4 regions of the Sphingomonas paludis genome follow, and region 1 is predicted to be linked to each of the others. Evidence: predicted binding sites of a transcription regulator. Region 1 holds the regulator's gene; each other region holds the start of a gene.

Region 1 (5,083 bases):
GGCCGCTTTTCCGCCTGCGCCCGTTCGCGCATTGCGGCAAGCTCCTCCTGGGTCAGCCAGCAGCGATAGGCATGGCCGCGCGCCAGCAATTCATGCGCGACCTCGGCATGGCGTCCCGCGCGGGCGAACTGGAACACGGCATCGCCGTCCCAGTCCAGGCCCAGCCAGCGCATCCCGTCCAGGATCGCGTCGATGGCGGGCTGGGTGGAGCGCGCGCGGTCGGTATCCTCGATCCGCAGCAGGAACTTGCCGCCATTCGCCCGCGCGAACAGCCAGTTGAACAGCGCAGTGCGCGCGCCGCCGATGTGCAGGAACCCCGTCGGCGACGGGGCGAAACGGGTGACGACGGGGCGTGCTTCGGCGCCGCCGGATTCGATGGTTGCGCTCAACCGCGCTTGCTCCCAGACTATTTTTTGATGGCCAGAACAGCCTTTGCCGCCCCTAGCATGGCGATCTGGCCACGACAAATGGCGAAGGGAATAGGCGCGGTTTCAGACGCCATCGAGCGGCGGCTGGAGGGCGAGCGCGGTCAGTTGCCGCTGTGGATTCCCGTCATGACTGGGCTGGGCGCGGTCTTGTGGTTCGTCCTGCCCGGCCCCGTCGCCTGGATTGCGGCCGGGCTGGGCGGGATCGGCCTGGCGCTGACCGGCGCGGCGATCGGCACCGGGCGGCGCTCAAGCGCGGCCATGATCCTGGCGGGCATGGCGATCGCGCTGGGCCTGGCGCTGGCGTGGGGACGGGCCGAACGGGTCGCCCATCCCGTGCTGGCCCGGGACGTGACCGTGCAGTTCGATGCGCGGGTCGAACGGGTCGAGCCGCTGCCGGCCCGCGATCTGGTGCGGTTGCGGCTGACACCCGCCGGTACGCCCGGCCTGCCGCCGCTGGTGCGGGTCAATGTTCGCCAGACGGATATGGTGGCCGGGATCGGCACCGGCGCGCTCGTTCGGCTGCGCGCACGGTTGATGCCGCCAGCGCCGCCTGCCTTGCCCGGTGCCTATGACTATGCGCGGGCCGCCTGGTTCGACGGGGTCGGCGCGACGGGCAGGGCGCTGGGGCCGGTAACCGTCATCGAACCGGCGGTGCAGGCCGGAGCGGGCGTCCGCAACCGGTTATCCGCACATATCCGCGACCGGGTGGGCGGCGAGGCAGGGGCAATTGCCGCCACGCTTGCCACCGGCGATCGCGGCGCGATTGCCGAGGCGGATGCCGAAGCCATGCGCCGATCGGGCCTGGCGCATCTGCTGTCGATCAGCGGCCTGCACGTCACCGCCGTCGTCGGTGCCGCCATCCTGGTGGCGATGAAGCTGCTGGCCCTGATCCCCGCCCTGGCCCTGCGGACGCGGGTGCCGCTGATCGCGGCGGGCTTTGGCGCACTGGCGGCGCTTGGCTATACCTGGCTTGCAGGAGCAGAGGTGCCGACGGTGCGGTCGTGCATCGCCGCGCTCATGGTCCTGGCTGCGATGGCACTGGGGCGGGAGGCGATCACCCTGCGGCTGATCGGGGCGGGCGCGCTGTTCGTGCTGGTGCTGTGGCCGGAAAGCGTGGTGGGACCGAGTTTCCAGCTGAGCTTTGCCGCGGTCACCGCCATCGTTGCGCTGCACGGTCACCCCCGCGTCCAGCGATGGTTCGAACGGCGGGACGAAGGGCCGCACCGACGCCTTGCCCGTGGCACGGCGTCCCTGTTGCTGACCGGGCTGGTGGTGGAGGCGGTGCTGACCCCGATCGCGCTGTTCCATTTCCACAAATCGGGCCTGTACGGAGCACTGGCCAATCTGGTCGCCATTCCGCTGACCACCTTTGTCATCATGCCGGCAGAGGCGCTGGCGCTGGTGCTGGATACGGTCGGGCTGGGCGCATCGGCATGGTGGGTGACCGGCCGGGCGCTCGACCTGCTGCTCGGCATCGCCCATGCCACCGCCGACGCACCGGGATCGGTGCGGATGCTGCCCGTCATGCCCGGATGGTCCTTTGCCGCGATGGTCGGGGGCGGGCTCTGGATCGCGCTGTGGCGGACCGGGTGGCGGGTCTGGGGCCTGGTGCCGGTGGCCATCGGGGCGCTGGGGGCTCTGTCGGGCGGCGCACCGGATGTGCTGGTCACCGGCGATGGCCGCCACGTCGCCCTTCGCACCGATGCCGGTCTGGCGGTGCTGCGCGACCGGACCGGCGATTATGCGCGGATGATCCTGTCCGAAGCGGCGGGAGTGGACGGCGATCCGCTGGCGTTGGCGGGCCTGGCCGATGCGCGGTGCAGCGCCGACCTGTGCGTTGCCGACGTGACCGACCGGAGCGGGCGGCGATGGCGGGTGGCGGCGACGCGCAGCAGCCATTTCGTCGAATGGACCGCAATGCGCGATATCTGCGCCGATGCCGATATCGTCGTCAGCGACCGACGGCTGCCAGCGGGCTGCACGCCGCGCTGGCTGAAACTGGACCGCCCGGCGCTGGTCGATAGCGGCGGCGTGGCCATCGACCTGGCCGACGGGACGATCCGCCGGGTGAAGGCGGCGACGGCCCATCCCTGGCTGAACCCCCCCAGGGTGATGCCGCCGCGCCCGCCCCGACAGGCGCCGCCGCCTCAATAGCGGCGGAGCAGCCCCGACAACCGGCCCTGCACCTGCACCTGATCCGGGCGATAGCGCTGCGGATCATAGCTGCGGTTGGCGGGATCCAGCCGGACCATCGCCCCTTCGCGCCGGAAATATTTCAGCGTCGCGTCATGGCCGTCGATCAGCGCCACCACGATCTCGCCGTCGCGCGCCGTCTCCGTCTTGCGGATCAGCGCATAGTCGCCGTCCAGGATGCCTGCCTCGACCATCGAATCGCCGGATACCTCAAGCGCATAATGCTCGCCCGTGCCCAGCAGCGCGGCGGGCACCGGCAGCATCTGCGATCCCTCCATCGCCTCGATCGGCACGCCGGCGGCAATGCGGCCATGAAGCGGGATTTCGATGACGTCGTTGGCCGCCTCCGGCATCCGCTGCGGCGCGGAAGGTGGCGAAAGTGGTGCCACGTCACCCCGTTTCGCAGCCTTGCCGCGCTTGGCCTCAACGCGTTCCGGCATCTTCAGCACTTCGAGCGCGCGGGCGCGATTGGGCAGACGGCGGATGAACCCGCGTTCGACCAGCGCCTCGATCAGCCGGTGGACGCCCGATTTGGACTTCAGATCCAGCGCTTCCTTCATCTCCTCGAACGAGGGGGAAATGCCGTCTTCGCCCAGTCGCTCGGCAATGAAACAGAGCAGCTCATGCTGCTTTTTGGTGAGCATCCCCAATCTCCGTGTCGGAACAGACCGTGAATGTCTATGCTTTGTTCCGCCAACAGTCAAGCGATCAGCAGGATATCCACAGGATCGTCCACAGCCGCCGCGGGGGCGTGCGGGGGGCGGTGGATCAGGCAATCGGCACTGGCAAGCGTGGCCAGCATCGAGCTGTCCTGCACCGCCGCGCTGCTGACCCTTCCGCCGATCATGGCCGCGCGCATGAAATCGGTCCGCTCGCCATTGGCGGGCAGGGGATGGGCCAGTGCCGCCCGCTGCATCGGCGGCAGGGGGTCGGCGGCACCCGATAGCGCGGCGATCACCGGCCGGACGAACAGCAGGGTGGTGACGAACGCCGACACCGGATTGCCGGGCAGGCCAAGGACGATGGCCCGGCCCAGCCGTCCCGCCATCACCGGCTTGCCGGGGCGAAGGGCGACGCGCCAGAAATCCAGCTCGGCGCCCGCCGCGACCAGTGCCGGGCGGACGAGATCGTGATCGCCCACCGACGCGCCGCCGCTGGTCACGATCAGGTCGGCATCGACGGCGCGAAAGGCGCGGGTCAGCGCATCCAGATCGTCGGGCAGGATGCCGAGGTCGATGATGTCGACCAGCAGTTCCGCCAGCTGTGCCCCCAGCATCAACCGGTTGGTTTCGGGCAACTGCCCGTCGCCCACCGCCGCCCCGGGCGGCACCAGTTCGTCGCCGGTCGCCGCCACCGCCACCCGGACGCGCCGCCGCACCGCCAGCGTGCCGTGCCCGGCCATCGCCGCCAGCGCCAGCCGGGCCGGAGTCAGCCGCGTTCCGGCACCGATAAGGGGATCGCCCGCTATGAAGTCTAGCCCCCGCCGCCGCACGCTGCTGCCCCTGGCCGCCGGACCTTCGCCCGTCAGCATCAGCCGGTCGCCGTCCCGCGCCGCTTCCTCCTGCACCAATATGCTGTCCGCGCCCTGCGGCACGGCAGCGCCGGTAAAGATGCGCACGGCCTGGCCCCGGGCCATACCCCCGCCAAAGGGCCGCCCCGCCGCACTTTCGCCGATCACCTGCCATGGCCCCGGCAGGTCGGCATGGGCGATGGCATAGCCGTCCATCGCCGACAGGTCGCGCGACGGCTGGGTCCGCGCCGCCATGACGGCATCCACGCTCCATCGCCCGGCACAGGCGGCGATCGGCAAGTCCTCGGCATCGACCGGATCGGCCATCGCGATCAGCCGGGCCTGTGCATCGGCGAGCGGAATCAGGGGCGGTGCCATGCCCGCGATGTCGCACGGGTCGCCACGATACGAAAGGGCGGAGCGCAACGCTGCCCGCCGCCGCCTTGTCTTGGCCGCATAGCGCTCGTAACGCCGTTGCCTGTCCTGTCCCCCCGGTACGGTGTTCGCGTGGCCCCATCCCTGATCGACCGGCCGTCCTGGTCCGCTCGCCTGCGCGAACGGATGGGGACTCGCGCGCCGGCGATCCTGCTGGCGTTGCTGGTCGAAGGGTTGCTGGTGCTGGTGCTGCTGACGCTCGCCCCGCGGCTGGTTCGCCGGGAGCCGGTGGACATGTCGCTCAGCACCTTCGACGCCGCCGAAGTGTCGGAACAGCCGCCCGCCGCCGCCAGCGCGCCCCGGCCTGCCGCCGCCCCGCCGCCGCCTGCCGCCGAACAACCGCGCGAAATGGCCGACGCCCCGCCGCCACGGCCGGTCAGCCCGCTGGTCCAGCCGCCGCCGGCGGTCAAGGAATTCGCGCCAAAGGCCCCATGGATCGAATTGTCCCGCGATCAGATGGCCAGCGCCGATATCGGCCGCGCGCCCCCGCCCGGTCGCGCCGGGCCGCCCGCGCCGC
Region 2 (5,083 bases), 530 kb from region 1:
CCGAAGCCTGCCCATGTCATCGGTTTCCATGACAGTGCCGGGATGCCCGCAGGCGTCATCGGCATGAAGGACGACTATATCTTTGCCAATGTCGATTCCGTCGACGTGCTGGTGCGGGGCAAGGGCGGACATGGGGCCTATCCGCACACCACCCAGGATCCGATCGTGCTGGCATCGCGGATCGTCGGCGCGTTGCAGACGCTGGTGTCGCGCGAGCTGGACGTGCAGAGCGAACCGGGCGTCGTGACGGTCGGCAGTATCCATGCCGGCGCCAAGCACAACATCATTCCTGACGAGGCCAAGCTGCAGATCACGGTGCGCAGCTATTCGGATTCCGTTCGCAAGAAGCTGCTGGACGGCATTGCCCGCATCGCGAAGGGAGAGGCGATCGCTGCCGGGATCCCGGACGACCGGTTGCCGGTGGTGACGGTGCAGGATGAATTCACGCCCGCCACCTTCAACACGGCACCCCAGACCGGCCGGCTGCGCACCCTGTTCACCGGCCGGTTCGGCACCGACCGCGTGCGCGAGGTACCAGCGACGATGGGCGGCGAGGATTTCAGCCGGTTCTGGCTGGCGGACAAGGGCATTCAATCAACGCTGTTCTGGGTCGGCGGCGTGCCGCAGGATCGCTGGGCTGCGGCCGAGGCGGGGACGGCAGCGCTCCCGTCCCTCCACAATGGCGGCTGGGCGCCCGATGCGGAAAAGGTCATCGCCACCGCGACCGAGGCGATGACCGCCGCCGCGCTTGACCTGTTGCCCCGTCGCTGACCGAAGGGCGGGCGAAAAAAGGGGCCGCCGGTCTGCGCCGACGGCCCCGTTGCTGGATGCTTGATATCGTTTGGCAGGCCCGCAGATCAGGCGGTGCAGCTCTGCTCCGACTTGCCCGGCAGGGTGACGGTGACCGACTTGGCGGTGCCCGACAGCGCGTAACCCTCGGCGACAAAGGGTTCGCCGGCGGCAGGCGCTTTCAGCTGAACCGGCGTTGCGGTCGGCTCGGTCTTGAGGTTGACCTGCTGATCGCCGTTGAAGAAATCGACATAGAGCAGGCTATTGTCCTTGCACCGAAAGGTCACGCTTTCGCGGATCGATGGCGGCAGCTCGACCGGGCCGGCCTTTTTGCGCGCTTCGGCATAGGGATCGGGCGCCCGGCTGGAAACGACTTCCGGTTCGGAATTGCAGGCGGAAAGGGTCGCAGCAAGCGCTGCCGCGACGGCGAGCAGGGAGAGGTTTTTCATGGTGCAGAACGCTTCGCCCATGCAGCATATATCGTCAAGCCCGGGGAACGTCGCCGCGATGATCGTGCGCCGGGGATCAAGTTTCCGGCGCTCAATCGTGAAACTCGTGCGCCTCCGGAATGCGGCCAAAGGCGATCTTTGCCCCCACCCGGTCGAGCCGCCCGCCCGTCATCGGCCCGACGGAGACGGCATGACGCCCGAACCGTTCATTGATGCGGTCCATCGCCTTTGACAATTTGAGCGTCCGCGTTTCGCGCGCCAGCGGATCGTCCGGGTCCAGCGCGGCGAACAGGCTGGCCTGTTCGCCCGCCAACGGCTCTATTTCCATCAGCGTGACGCCGATCATCCGCACCTGAACGCCCCTGGGCCGTTCGGCGGCGGCGGCGCGCAACCGGGGCAGCAGCTGTTCCAGCGCGGAAAGCACGACGAAGCTGTCCTGCGTCGCTGGCAATTTGATGCTGGTCTGGAACTTTGCCTTGTCCTCGAACCGGGCATGCAGGACCAGCAGGCGGCTGAGATACCCCTTGCGCCGCAGCCGGCTGGCAGCCTTCAGCGCCAGTCGCCGGGCGGTCAGGCGCACGGGTTCGGCCCCACGCCTTTGCGGCGACAGGACGTGGCTGTGCCCGATGGTTCGCGATTGGGTCGGCTTTTCCGGCAGGTCGACGCCGTGGAGCAGATACCAGAGCCGGTCGCCATTGGTGCCGCCCCAGGCGGTGCCCGCATCGCGGGGGCGGCGGGCGCAGAGCTGGCGGATGTCGAGCACGCCGTCGCGCGCCAGCCGCCGCTCCATCTTCGCCCCGATGCCGGCGATGTCGCGCAGCGGCACGTCGAACAGGCGCTCGGGCAGCTCATCCCCCTCGAACACCACCAGTCCGTCGGGTTTCTGCATGTCGCTGGCGAGTTTCGCCAGCAGCCGGTTGGGCGCGATGCCGACCGAACTGGTCAGGCATTCGCCGACATTGGCCAGGATCCCCGCCTTGATCCGCCGGGCCAGCGCCACCGCCTGTTCCCGGCTGTTCTCGTTATCCAGCAGGCGGCAGGCGACCTCGTCGATCGAGCAGACTTTGGTGACGGGAATATGCCGCCAGATCTCGGCAACGATCGCGTCATGCACCTCGACATAGCGGTGATGCCGGGCGGGCGTGATGCGGATGTCGGGGCACAGCCGCTTTGCCTCCCACACCGGCGTGCCGGTGGATATGCCGAAACGCTTTGCCTGAACCGAGGCGGCGATCGCGACCGTTGTGTCGCTGTCCACCGGTGCGACGATGACCGGGTGGCCGCGCAGGGCGGGATTATCCTGTTGCTCCACGCTCGCGAAATAGCTGTTCAGATCGAGGAACAGCCAGCGCAGCGGGCGCGGAGGAAGGTCGGGGCGACTCGACATGACGACGGAACAATAGCAGAACAAATGCCGTTTCTGTATCGGTGATCAGCAGACGGACCCAACTAACCCCTCCCCTGAAGGGGAGGGGCTTTATGATGGGCGCCAACTTGTTGTTGCTGGGCACCCTCCCAGAAATCAGCACGCGCTTTTTCCGTTGAAAGCGGTTATGGCGCGCACGAACCGGCCGAGTGCCGCCATGGATGGGTGAGCGAGAGGCCCTGTTCCGGCGACCGGCCTTTACCCCTGTCCCCTCCCGCCCCGCGCGTCTGCGCCGGGCCGACCGTTTGCGAGATTCATGTCCTTTTCCGATCTGCCCCCCATCCTTTCCGAAGCCTTGGCCGAACGGGGCTATGCCGAGCCGACCGCCGTGCAGGCCGCCGTCATGGCCCCCGAAGCCGCAGGGCGCGACCTGATCGTTTCCGCCCAGACGGGATCGGGCAAGACCGTCGCGTTCGGCCTGGCTATGGCGGGCGACCTGCTGGATATCGACGGCACCGCGCCGCCAGCCGAACGGCCGCTGGCGCTGGTCATCGCGCCGACTCGGGAACTTGCGCTGCAGGTCAGCCGCGAACTGATGTGGCTTTATGGCAAAGCGGGCGGGCGCGTCGTCACCTGTGTCGGCGGCATGGACCAGTCCAAGGAGCGGCGGGCGCTTCGCGCGGGCGCGCATATCGTCGTCGGCACGCCGGGGCGGCTGCGCGATCATCTGGAGCGGGGGGCGCTCGACCTGTCGAGCCTGCGCGCCGCCGTGCTGGATGAAGCGGACGAGATGCTCGACATGGGCTTCCGCGACGATCTGGAGCAGATTCTGGACGGTACGCCCGAGGGGCGGCGGACGCTCCTGTTCTCCGCCACCATGCCGGGGCCGATCGTGGCGCTGGCCAGGCGGTATCAGCGCGATGCGCTGCGCATCTCGACGGTCGGGGACGAGCGCGGGCATGGCGACATCGCCTATCAGGCGGTGACCGTCGCACCTGCCGAGATCGAGGCGGCGGTGGTCAACCTGCTGCGCTTTCACGAGGCGGAGACGGCGATGCTGTTCTGCGCCACCCGCGACAATGTGCGCCATCTGCACGCGACCTTGCAGGAGCGCGGGTTCGGCGTCGTCGCCCTGTCCGGCGAGCATAGCCAGTCGGAGCGCAATCAGGCGCTGCAGGCGTTGCGCGATCGCCGGGCGCGGGTCTGCGTGGCGACGGACGTAGCAGCGCGCGGCATCGACCTGCCGACGCTCAGCCTGGTCATCCATGTCGAGATTCCGCGCGATGCGGAGACGTTGCAGCACCGGTCGGGCCGCACGGGGCGGGCGGGCAAGAAGGGGACGGCAGTGCTGATCGTACCCTATCCCCGTCGCCGCCGGGTCGAATCCATGCTGCGCGGGGCGCGCATCGCCGCCGAATGGATCGAGGCGCCGAGTGCCGAGGCGATCCGGGAGCAGGACCGCGAACGGCTGATCGCGGCGCTGCTTGCGCCGGTGGAGGTGGATGACGAGGACCGGGCACTGGCCGCACGGCTGCTGACGGAAAAGTCTGCAGAGGATATCGCCGCTGCGCTCGTTCGTGCCCACCGCGCCGCCATGCCGCAGCCAGAGGAGCTGATCGAGAACACGCCCGATGCCCGCCGCGCCGCGCAGCAGGAGCGGCACCGGCCGGGCTTCGACGATACGGTGTGGTTCCGGCTGGACATCGGCCGGCGCCAGAATGCGGATGCGCGCTGGATCCTGCCGCTGATCTGTCGGCGCGGGCACATCACCAAGAACGAGGTCGGTGCGATCCGCATCGGCCAGCATGAGACGCATTTCCAGATTCCCCGCGCCATCGCCGCGAAGTTCCAGGCGGCGGTGATTCGCACGGGCGAAACCGAGAGCGACGAGGAAGTGGTCCGCATCGAACCAGCCCAGGGCGGGCCGGAGGCCGGTGCCCGGGCAGACCACCGCGCGGGGCCAGTGCGGGCACGCCCGACGCTGCACAAGGCGCAGCCCAGCCGACCGGCAGGGCCGCCGCGCGGCGGACCCAAGCCGTTCCGCAAGGGGCCGGGCGCAGGCAAGCCAGCGCATCGGGGTCCGCGTCCGAAATGAGTTTACGCATCCTGGTCGATGCCGATGCCTGTCCGGTCAAGGACGAAATCTACAAGGTCGCGTGGCGGCACGCGGTGGCGGTGACGGTGGTCAGCAACAGCCATTTGCGCGTGCCGGATCACCCGCTGATTGAGCGTGTCGTGGTTAGCGACGGGTTCGACGCCGCCGATGACTGGATCGCCGAGGCGAGCGATGCGGCCAGCATCGTTGTCACGGCCGATATCCTGCTGGCGGACCGTTGCCTGAAAGCGGGCGCGACCGTCCTGGCACCGACCGGCAAGCCGTTCACGACCAGTTCCATCGGCGGCGCCATCGCGACCCGCGCGATCATGGCCGACCTGCGCGCCGGGGGCGATCAGCTGGGCGGGCCAAAGCCGTTCGGCA
Region 3 (5,083 bases), 1.3 Mb from region 1:
ACCGCAGCCGCATGCAATTTATCTCGCTTTGCCTCGTAAGCAGCTTCAATAATCTGATAAGCTTGCGCGCTGTCAATGCTTCTCGACCGCGCCGTCCTTCGTCTAAATATCTCTCCAGAAACTAGCTTTTCCTCTAGTATGTCAACGTACCTCGGCACAGTTGATCCAGAGATATAACCTGTAGCTTTCAGTGTCTTGAAACGCTCACGATCCTGAGGTCGTCGCTTTATAAGCATCGCGAGCTTGGCAGTGAGCGACTGGAGCGTGGTTGCGCCAAGGTCAGAAGTTAGAGCAATACCGACCTTCTTCGAAGCACCAGCCTTTGCGGACGCTTCAACAGCCGCCGCTAAATTATCGTCGGCTTCTCTAATAAGTTGCGCTGTGTCAGGAGGAACGTCCAGTTCTAGAACCCGAACTGTACCCATTCTTTCAACGACCTCGACAATATCTCGCTCGAACAACGGCAGAAATCTCGGTGCGGTTGGAAGGTTGGCACCCTTATCGAACAAGTATGGCCCCAGCTTGGCCAATCGGGGTCCGTCATGGTTGAATTCGGATGCCACGTGCCCATCCTCAAAAATTATCACGTGGCATACGTCAATGAGGCCTTCGTCCTCCCGCAATGCAAGCGTCTTCAGCTGGCCCTCCCGCTCAATATCTGGAAGAAGGTTGCGCCGAGTTCGACCAAATCGTAAACGTAAAGGATACTCTAAACTATCAGGAAACCCGCAGAGCAAAGAATTTGTCTGGGCATCAGCTTGATACCTGCCCTTATCATTAAAAGGGAGATTTTCTATTCGCTGAAATGCACCAGACAGTCGCTCTTTGAACTGTTCAAAATGTTCTATGCGAAAGAAATATACCTTCCGTGCAACTACGATCTCGTCGTCCGCCATGCCCCCTCCTCAAATAGGCCCTACTCCGCCGCCGCATTCTCCCCAACCCTACCCCGCTCCAACAACGGCGCAAGATACTTCCCCGTAAAGCTCGTCTCCACCTTCACCACCTGTTCCGGCGTGCCAGTCGCCACAATCTCGCCACCCTTCACGCCGCCTTCCGGGCCGAGGTCGATGATCCAGTCAGCGGTCTTGATGACGTCGAGATTGTGTTCGATCACGACGACGCTGTTGCCCTGTTCAACGAGGGCGTGGAGCACCTCCAGCAGTTTTCGCACGTCCTCGAAATGCAGGCCGGTGGTCGGCTCATCGAGGATGTAGAGCGTCTGTCCGGTGGAGCGGCGGGCGAGTTCCTTTGACAGTTTCACGCGCTGGGCCTCGCCGCCGGACAGGGTCGTCGCCTGTTGCCCGACCTTGACATAGCCAAGGCCCACTTCGGCCAGCATGGCCATGCGTTCGCGGATCGGGGGCACGGCCTTGAAGAATTCCACCGCATCCTCGACCGTCATGTCGAGCACGTCGGCGATCGACTTGCCCTTGAACTTCACCTCCAGCGTTTCGCGGTTGTACCGCTGGCCATGGCAGACATCGCAGGTGACATAGACGTCGGGCAGGAAGTGCATCTCGATCTTGAGCACGCCGTCGCCCTGGCACGCCTCGCACCGGCCGCCCTTGACGTTGAAGCTGAACCGGCCGGGCTTGTAGCCGCGCGCTTGGGCTTCAGGGAGCCCCGCGAACCAGTCGCGGATATGGGTGAAGGCGCCGGTATAGGTGGCGGGATTGGAGCGCGGGGTGCGGCCGATGGGCGACTGGTCGATGTCGATGACCTTGTCGAGATGTTCGAGGCCCATGATCTTGTCGTGCCGGCCCATCGGCACGCGCGCGCCGTTCAGCGTGCGGGCGGCGGCGGCATAGAGGGTGTCGAGCGTGAAGCTGGACTTGCCCGAGCCGGAGACGCCGGTGATGCAGGTGAAGGTGCCGAGCGGCACGCTGGCCGTCACGCCCTTCAGATTGTTGGCGGTGGCATTGTGGACGGTGAGCTTCTTGCCATTGCCCTTGCGCCGCTTTTTCGGGACCGCGATGCTGCGCGTGCCGTTCAGGTAATCGGCGGTGACGCTGCCCGGGGTGGCGAGCAGTTCGGGCAGGGTGCCGTGCGCGACGACGGTGCCGCCATGCACGCCCGCGCCCGGCCCCATGTCGATGACATAATCGGCGGTGCGGATCGCATCCTCGTCATGTTCCACCACCAGCACGGTGTTGCCGAGATCGCGCAGGCGGCGGAGCGTGGCGAGCAGCATGTCGTTGTCCCGCTGATGCAGGCCGATGCTGGGTTCGTCGAGGACATAGAGCACGCCGGAGAGGCCGGAGCCGATCTGGCTGGCAAGGCGGATGCGCTGGGATTCGCCGCCGGACAGGGTGCCGCTGGTGCGATCGAGGTTGAGGTAATCCAGCCCGACATTGTTGAGGAAGCCGAGGCGTTCGAGGATTTCCTTGAGGATGGGGGCCGCGATCTGGCGCTGCTGATCGGTGAGCTGATCGGGCAGCGACTGGAACCAGGCGAGCGCGTCGACCACCGACAGGCGGGTGGCATAGGCGATGGGCTGATGCGCGATCTTGACCGCGAGGGCTTCGGGCTTGAGGCGGGCGCCGTGGCAGGTTTCGCACGGGTGCGCGGCCTGATATTTGCTCAGCTCTTCGCGCATCCAGGCGCTTTCGGTCTGCAAGAGGCGGCGGTTGAGGTTGCCGATCACGCCCTCGAACGGCTTCTTCACGTCATACGACTTGCGGCCGTCGATGAAGGTGAGCGTGACCGGCTTGCCGCCGGTGCCGTGGAGGATGATGAGCTGAACCTCTCCGGGCAGATCCTGCCACGGGGTGTCGAGGCTGAACCCGAATTCGCGGGCGAGGCTGGCCAGCACCTGCATATAATAGGGGCTGGGCGGGTTGGACTTGGCCCAGGGGACGATCGCGCCCTTTTTCAGGCTGAGCGCGGCGTTGGGGACGACCAGGTCGGCGTCGAATTCCTGGCGCTCGCCCAGGCCGTCGCACGCGGGGCAGGCGCCCTGGGGCGCGTTGAAGCTGAACAGGCGCGGCTCGATTTCCGCGATGGTGAAGCCGGAGACGGGGCAGGCGAATTTTTCGCTGAACACGATGCGATTGGCTGGAATCCCTGCGCCCTTCATCGCGCCGGCGTCCGCCGCCTCATCCTCCCGGCCCGGCACGACGCCGTCGACCAGATCGACATAGGCCAGGCCCTCGGCCAGTTTCAGCGCGGTCTCGAAGCTTTCCGCCAGGCGGGTGGCGATGTCGCCACCAACGACCAGCCGGTCGACCACCACTTCGATGTCGTGCTTGTATTTCTTGTCGAGCGCGGGGGCTTCCTCGATCGCGTGCTGCTCGCCGTCGATGCGGACGCGGGTGAAGCCGGCGCGCTGCCATTCGGCCAGTTCCTTGGCGTAACTGCCCTTTCGCCCGCGGACGACGGGGGCGAGGAGGAGGAGGCGCGTCCCCTCTGGCAGGGCGAGCACGCGGTCGACCATCTGGCTGACCGTCTGCGCGCTGATCGGCAGGCCGGTGGCGGGGGAATAGGGGATGCCGACCCGCGCCCAGAGGAGGCGCATGTAATCGTAGATTTCCGTCACGGTAGCGACCGTGGAGCGCGGATTGCGGCTGGTCGTCTTCTGCTCGATGCTGATCGCGGGGGACAGGCCCTCGATATGATCGACATCGGGCTTCTGCATCATCTCAAGGAATTGGCGCGCATAGGCGGAGAGCGATTCCACATAGCGCCGCTGCCCCTCGGCATAGATGGTGTCGAAGGCGAGGGACGACTTGCCGCTGCCCGACAGGCCGGTGATGACCGTCAGCGTGTCGCGCGGAATGTCGATGTCCACGCCCTTGAGATTATGCTCGCGCGCGCCGCGGACGGAGATGTGGGAAAGGCTCATGTGGCGGAGTTCTAGCTTTGTTCTGGAGGAGAATCCAGTCAGCGAGATAGGGGGTGTAGTGACGGGTTGCGAGGGGGCGTGCGGCCCTTGTTGCATCGATCGGGCGGCCCCATCTGCGGCGCTGACCGAGGGGGAATCACCATGCACACACTCTACGACGTTTCGGTGCCGCCGATGATCCGCGCGCTGACAGCGATGAAGGCGTTTCTGGAAAAGGGGCGCGCCTATGCCGAGGCGCAGGGATGGGACGAGGCCGAGCTGATCGAGGCGCGGCTGTACGAGGACATGGCGCCCCTGACCGGACAGGTGCAGCGGGCGAGCGACAGCGCCAAGTTCCTGGCGGTGCGCGTGGGCGGGGCGGAGCCGGTGGCGATGCCCGACGAGGAGGCGAGCTTTGCCGAACTGGCCGAGCGGATCGACCGGACGATCGCGGTGCTGAACGCCGTCCCGCGCGAAGGGTTCGACGGGAAGGAGGACGCGGAAATCATTCTGAAGACGCCGCGCGGCGACATTCCGTTTCGCGGCACCGATTACGTGTTGGGTTTCGCCATCCCCAATTTCTATTTCCACGTGACGACCGCCTACGCGATCATGCGCATGAAGGGCGTGCCGGTGGGCAAGATGGACTTTCTGGGGGCGCGGTAGCCATCAGTCGGCCCGCGCGGAAATGGATCGAAAGCGCTTTGCGGTGAAGGGGTTGCCCCGCTAGCGTCGGTTCCGGGGGGTAGTTCGTGAGCCAGCATCTGATCAACGAGTATCGCGCCGAGCTTGACCGATTGCGGGCGGTGTCGGGCAGCCGCCGCGAAAGCGTGCTGCGTGAGGCGTTCAAGGATTTGCTCAAGCGATGGGGCAAGTCGCACGACCTGCAATTCATCGCCGAACACGACATCGTGACCAAGGCGATGAACCGCATTTACCTGGACGGGGCGCTGCTCCACGGATTGCGGGTCCCGTTCGGCTATTGGGAAGCCAAGGACGAGAATGACGACCTGGCCAAGGAGATCGAGGCCAAGTTCCGCAAGGGCTACCCGCGCGACAACATCATCTTTACCGACGATGCGACCGCCGTGCTGTGGCAGGACGGCGTCGAAGTCATGCGCGCCGCCATGCAGGACGATGACGACAGCCTGCTCAGGCTGCTGACGCGATTCTTCGCGCATGAGCGGCAGGAAATTGCCGATTTCAACAAGGCGGTGAAGCAGTTCGCCACCGACCTGCCCGCGATCCTCACTGCGCTCC
Region 4 (5,083 bases), 1.1 Mb from region 1:
ACGGGCCGGGCAACCCCTTCGGCCGCGCCAATCTGGGCGGCTCGCCCCTGTCGGAGGCGGTGCTGGGCCAGGAAAAGCTCGGCCTGAACCGCGAGGTCTATGACGCCAACCTGACCCTTGGCTGGGACATTGCCGACGACTGGACGCTGACCCTCGTCAACGGCTACCGCGAGTTTGACAGCCTCGAAATCTTCGACGCCGACGGGTCGGCCGCCTGGTATCTGGAATTCGCCGAGTTCGCCAAGGGGTGGCAGGTCAATCAGGAAACCCGTTTCGCCTATACCAGCGACCTGTTCCGCGGTTCGTTCGGCTTCAACTTCTTCCTGGAAGACAGCATCCAGAACGTGCCCTTCTCGTCCGAGGAAGGCATTTTCATCCAGTGCGCGACGCGGCGCATCCCCAACCTGCCCTGCATCAACGCCCAGGGCGTCGTCACCGCATCGCAGGCGACGGCACAGCTGACCGGTGGCGCGGCCACCGTCATCCCCTATCGGTCGGTGTTCGAAAATCAGGGTCGCAATACCAGCTATTCGATGTTCTTCGACGGCACGCTGACCCCTGCATCCTGGATCGAGCTGACCGCCGGGGTCCGCTTCCTGATCGAGGAGCGGCAATCCGGCTTCCGCGCCGATGTGCCGCGCACGGTGATCGGCAATCAGGCTTCGCTGGTGCCGGGTCAGGTCGATACGCGCGGCCAGACCTTTCGGGCGGAGGGCAATTTCGCCGCCGTGCTGCCGCGCTTCAACGTGCTCGTCCGCGCAACCGACGACGTGAACCTCTATGCCACCGTGTCGCAGGGCCGCCGCTCGCCGGTGGTTCAGGTCGGCGCGCGCAGCACCGTGCGCGGCCCGGAACGCAATCTGGCGATCATCGACGAGGAAATCGTCTGGAACTACGAAGGCGGGATCAAGGGGACGGTCGGCCCGGTCTCCGGCACCCTCGGCGTCTATTACCAGCAATATGAAGGGTTCCAGGTCAGCGTGGTCGATCCCGACGGCATCACCCGCACCCGCAGCGCGGGCAATGCCAGCAATCTGGGCGTCGAGGCGGAACTTCAGCTGCGCGCCTCGAACTGGCTGACCTTCTTCGGCAACGGCGCCTATATCGATGCCAAGATCGAGGAGAATTCGGCACTCTCCCCGGCCTTTTCGGGCGCGCGTTTCCGCCTTCAGCCGGAATGGCAGGCAGCGGGCGGGTTCACGCTGGATGCGGATCTGGGTGGCGCGCGGATCTTTGCGACGCCCAGCGTCACCTATCGTTCGCAGATCTTCTTCGAAGTGCCGAACAACCCCTTGATCAGCCAGCCGGGCGTCACCCTGTTCAACGCGCGCGCCGGGGTCAGCTTCGCCGAGGATCGCTACGAGATCGCGGTGTTCGGGCGGAACCTGTCGGACGAGGATTATCTGCTCGACGCCGGCAACACCGGCGGCGCGTTCGGCATCCCCACCTTCATCCCGGCCGAGCCGCGCTTCTACGGCGTTCAGCTGACCGGGCGTTTCTAGACGGAGCGACCTGCCCCATCTCCGCTCGCCGGTTCAATGCGAGCGGGATGAGGCGTGGGCGTTACCGGAGCAGCGCCGTCACGTCCCGCTGCGACAGGTTGGCCTGGGCGATCATCGCGGTGGATGACTGGCTCAGGATCTGCCACTGCGCCAGTTGCGTGGCCTCGCTGGCGTAATCGGCATCCTCGATGCGCGACCGGGCCTCCGCCAAATGGCCGGCGCCATTGTCCAGCCCCTTGGCCACGGATTCGAGGCGGCTGATCGTCGCGCCGACCTCCGCCCGGCCCTGGGTCACGCGGGTCAGCGCATCGTCCAGCGTCTGCAACGATGCCACCGCCTCGTCCGCGGTCGCCACCGAAATGCCGCTGGACACGGTCGTGGTGCCGCCGCCCTGCGGATCCCAATAGCTCTCGCCATTGGTCAGACCCTGATATCCCCCGACACTGCTCTGTTGGATCGGCATCAGGCTATTGGTCAGATAGTTATAGATCATCGCGCCGTTATCGACGTCTTCCTGGGTGATATATTTGCCCGACCCTTCGGGCAGCGCGCCCGGCGTCGTGCCGACGACCATCAACGCACCGGTGCCCGGCACGGAAACGGTGCCGCCCGTCACCGCCGACAACGCCAGATCGTCGATGCTCAGCGCGACGCTGCGATCGCCATTGGCGCCGACCTGGATCCCGAACGACGATCCGCCCTCGGCGAACAGGGCGATGTCGTTGAATGTCGCGCCGGTTACCGCTTCGCTCATCTGCGTCTTCAACTGGGCAACCTCAGCCTGCAAATTGGCTCGGTCGTCGTCGGTGATCGTGCCGGTGGCCGACTGCACCGCCAGTTCGCGCATCCGCTGGAGCATGGAGGTCATCTCGACCATCGCCCCTTCGGCCGTCTGCGCCATGGCGATCCCGTCCTGGGCATTTCGCACCCCTTGCGCATAGCCGCGCAGCTGCGCCGTCATACTCGCGGCAACGCCCAGCCCCCCTGCATCGTCTGCGGCGGAATTGATTCGCTTGCCGGTTGCCAGCCGGTCCGCGCTGCGGTTCAGCTTCTGGGCGGCGGTCGCGGCGGCGGCGGCAGCGCGGGCGGCGCGGCTGGTGGCGGAAATGGCTGTCATGGCGTACGCGCTCGCTCCGTTACGGTCGGGGTCGCCATATGAAACGGCCGCTGATCGGCATTGTTTAGTCAACCGGCCGATAACCATTCGGGCGGCCATCCCCTCCTCCACAGGTAAATATTTTACGTTCGCGCCCCGTTCTCTTGCATCGTCCGCCAGCCAAGGGAAACCCGCGCGTCGCTGCACCTGCACGCTGTCGGTCGTTCCATGAGACGAGTCTTTTTAGCGACGAGTTGAATCGTTACATCGGCATTTACCGACTTGCCTTGGAACGCGATTGCACACAATCTGTTGTGGTCGCTTGCGGGGGCAAGCCCAAGCACTGGTATTCCTTGACCTGCAAGGCTAACTTGCGGCCCGGGCTTGCGCGCACTGTGACGGGTCGGAATGATCACTTTTTGTTCTCGCGCGCGGGTAAGGATGATAGCATCCACCGGCCCCGCCCGAGTCGGATGAACCGCTGGAAGGATGATGGGGCAGCTATGGATTTCAGGGACGCAACGGAAACCGTGACAGATACCGCCACCATCGAACCGGCGACCACCGCCAGCGACAGCAAGCGCATCGACCCGCGCCCCTACACGCTCGAGGTCGATCACTCGCGCGACGCGCTGCTGACCGATTTCGGCAAGGAAACGCTGAAGGACCGCTACCTGCTGCCGGGCGAAAGCTATCAGGACCTGTTCGTCCGCGTTGCCTCCGCCTATGCCGATGATGCGGCGCACGCCCAGCGGCTCTACGACTATATCTCGAAGCTCTGGTTCATGCCGGCGACGCCCGTGCTCTCCAACGGCGGCACCGGCCGCGGCCTGCCGATCAGCTGCTATCTCAATTCCGTGCCCGACAGCCTTGAAGGGATCGTGGCCACTTGGAACGAGAATGTGTGGCTCGCCTCGCGTGGCGGCGGCATCGGCACCTATTGGGGCACGGTCCGCGGCATCGGCGAGCCGGTCGGCCTCAACGGCAAGACCAGCGGCATCATCCCGTTCGTCCGCGTGATGGACTCGCTCACGCTCGCCATCAGCCAGGGGTCGCTGCGCCGCGGCTCGGCCGCCTGCTATCTCGACATCAGCCATCCGGAGATCGAGGAGTTCCTCGAAATCCGCAAACCCTCGGGCGATTTCAACCGCAAGGCGCTCAATCTGCACCACGGCGTGCTGATCCCTGACGCCTTCATGGAAGCGGTGCGCGACGGCGCCGAATGGGAACTGAAATCGCCCAAGGACGGCAGCGTCCGGGGCAAGGTGGATGCGCGCGGCCTGTTCCAGAAGCTGGTCGAGACCCGCCTCGCCACCGGTGAGCCGTACATCGTGTTCAGCGATCATGTGAACCGCACCATGCCCAAGCATCACCGCGAACTGGGGCTGAAGGTCACGACGTCGAACCTGTGCGCCGAAATCACGCTGCCCACGGGCCGCGATCATCTGGGCAACGACCGCACGGCGGTCTGCTGCCTGTCCTCGCTCAACCTGGAAACCTGGGAAGAGTGGGAAGGCGACAAGCGCTTCATCGAGGATGTGATGCGCTTCCTCGACAACGTCCTGACCGACTATATCGAGCGCGCGCCCGATGAAATGGCCCGCGCTCGCTATTCGGCCAGCCGCGAACGCTCGGTCGGCCTTGGCGTCATGGGCTTCCACTCCTTCCTCCAGGCGCGCGGCCTGCCGATGGAGGGGGCGATGGCCAAGATGTGGAACCTGCGCATCTTCAAGCACGTCAACGCCCAGGTGAACGAAGCGTCGATGAACCTGGCGGTCGAGCGCGGCCCCTGCCCCGACGCGGCCGACATGGGCGTGATGGAGCGCTTCAGCTGCAAGATGGCGATCGCGCCCACCGCGTCGATCAGCATCATCTGCGGCGGCACCAGCGCCTGCATCGAGCCGATCCCGGCCAATATCTACACCCACAAGACGCTGTCGGGCAGCTTCTCGGTCCGCAATCCGCATCTGGAAAAGCTGCTCATCGAAAAGGCCAAGAACAGCGAGGGCGTCTGGTCCTCGATCCTCGAGCGCGGCGGCTCAGTCCAGCATCTCGACTTCCTGTCCCCAGAGGAAAAGGACGTGTTCAAGACCAGCTTCGAGATCGATCAGCGCTGGATCCTCGAACTGGCCGGCGACCGCGCGCCGTTCATCGATCAGGCGCAGTCCCTGAACCTGTTCATCCCGGCGGATGTCGAGAAATGGGACCTGCTCATGCTCCACTTCCGCGCCTGGGAACTGGGCATCAAGTCGCTCTACTATCTTCGCTCGAAATCGGTGCAGCGCGCCGGGTTCGCCGGCGGCGTGGAAGCCGACAACACGATCGAAAAGCCGCAGTTCAACCTCGGCGAAACGACCGATTACGACGAATGCCTGGCGTGTCAGTGAACTAAGGTCCCTCTCCCAATGGGAGAGGCGAGCTTGGATCAGCGTTGGTTTGGAGTAAAATTCGAATGAATGTGGATCGTCAGTGGGGATGCGGGCTC

The links. The regulator LexA, encoded in region 1, represses DNA repair genes until DNA is damaged. The targets are predictions, from matches to a motif close to GTTCCNCNCTTGTTCT.
Region 2: the regulator LexA is predicted to act here: its motif matches at 2,632-2,647, upstream of ACPVPU_RS14535 (Y-family DNA polymerase).
Region 3: the regulator LexA is predicted to act here: its motif matches at 3,853-3,868, upstream of uvrA (excinuclease ABC subunit UvrA).
Region 4: the regulator LexA is predicted to act here: its motif matches at 3,009-3,024, upstream of ACPVPU_RS06420 (ribonucleoside-diphosphate reductase subunit alpha).

Annotation. Positions count from the first base shown of each region.
Region 1 is NZ_CP187558.1:2,464,630-2,469,712, reverse strand. It holds gene gltX (glutamate--tRNA ligase) at 1-389, opposite strand, end outside; gene ACPVPU_RS11865 (ComEC/Rec2 family competence protein) at 468-2,582, shown strand; gene lexA (transcriptional repressor LexA) at 2,576-3,265, opposite strand; gene ACPVPU_RS11855 (molybdopterin molybdotransferase MoeA) at 3,322-4,509, opposite strand; gene ACPVPU_RS11850 (hypothetical protein) at 4,639-5,083, shown strand, end outside.
Region 2 is NZ_CP187558.1:2,993,772-2,998,854, reverse strand. It holds gene ACPVPU_RS14545 (amidohydrolase) at 1-771, shown strand, start outside; gene ACPVPU_RS14540 (hypothetical protein) at 858-1,238, opposite strand; gene ACPVPU_RS14535 (Y-family DNA polymerase) at 1,330-2,625, opposite strand; gene ACPVPU_RS14530 (DEAD/DEAH box helicase) at 2,921-4,699, shown strand; gene ACPVPU_RS14525 (YaiI/YqxD family protein) at 4,696-5,083, shown strand, end outside.
Region 3 is NZ_CP187558.1:1,173,936-1,179,018, forward strand. It holds gene ACPVPU_RS05685 (hypothetical protein) at 1-896, opposite strand, end outside; gene uvrA (excinuclease ABC subunit UvrA) at 917-3,844, opposite strand; gene ACPVPU_RS05695 (DUF1993 domain-containing protein) at 3,986-4,489, shown strand; gene ACPVPU_RS05700 (type ISP restriction/modification enzyme) at 4,576-5,083, shown strand, end outside.
Region 4 is NZ_CP187558.1:1,317,726-1,322,808, reverse strand. It holds gene ACPVPU_RS06430 (TonB-dependent receptor) at 1-1,502, shown strand, start outside; gene ACPVPU_RS06425 (flagellin N-terminal helical domain-containing protein) at 1,564-2,619, opposite strand; gene ACPVPU_RS06420 (ribonucleoside-diphosphate reductase subunit alpha) at 3,102-4,985, shown strand; gene ACPVPU_RS06415 (membrane protease subunit) at 5,051-5,083, shown strand, end outside.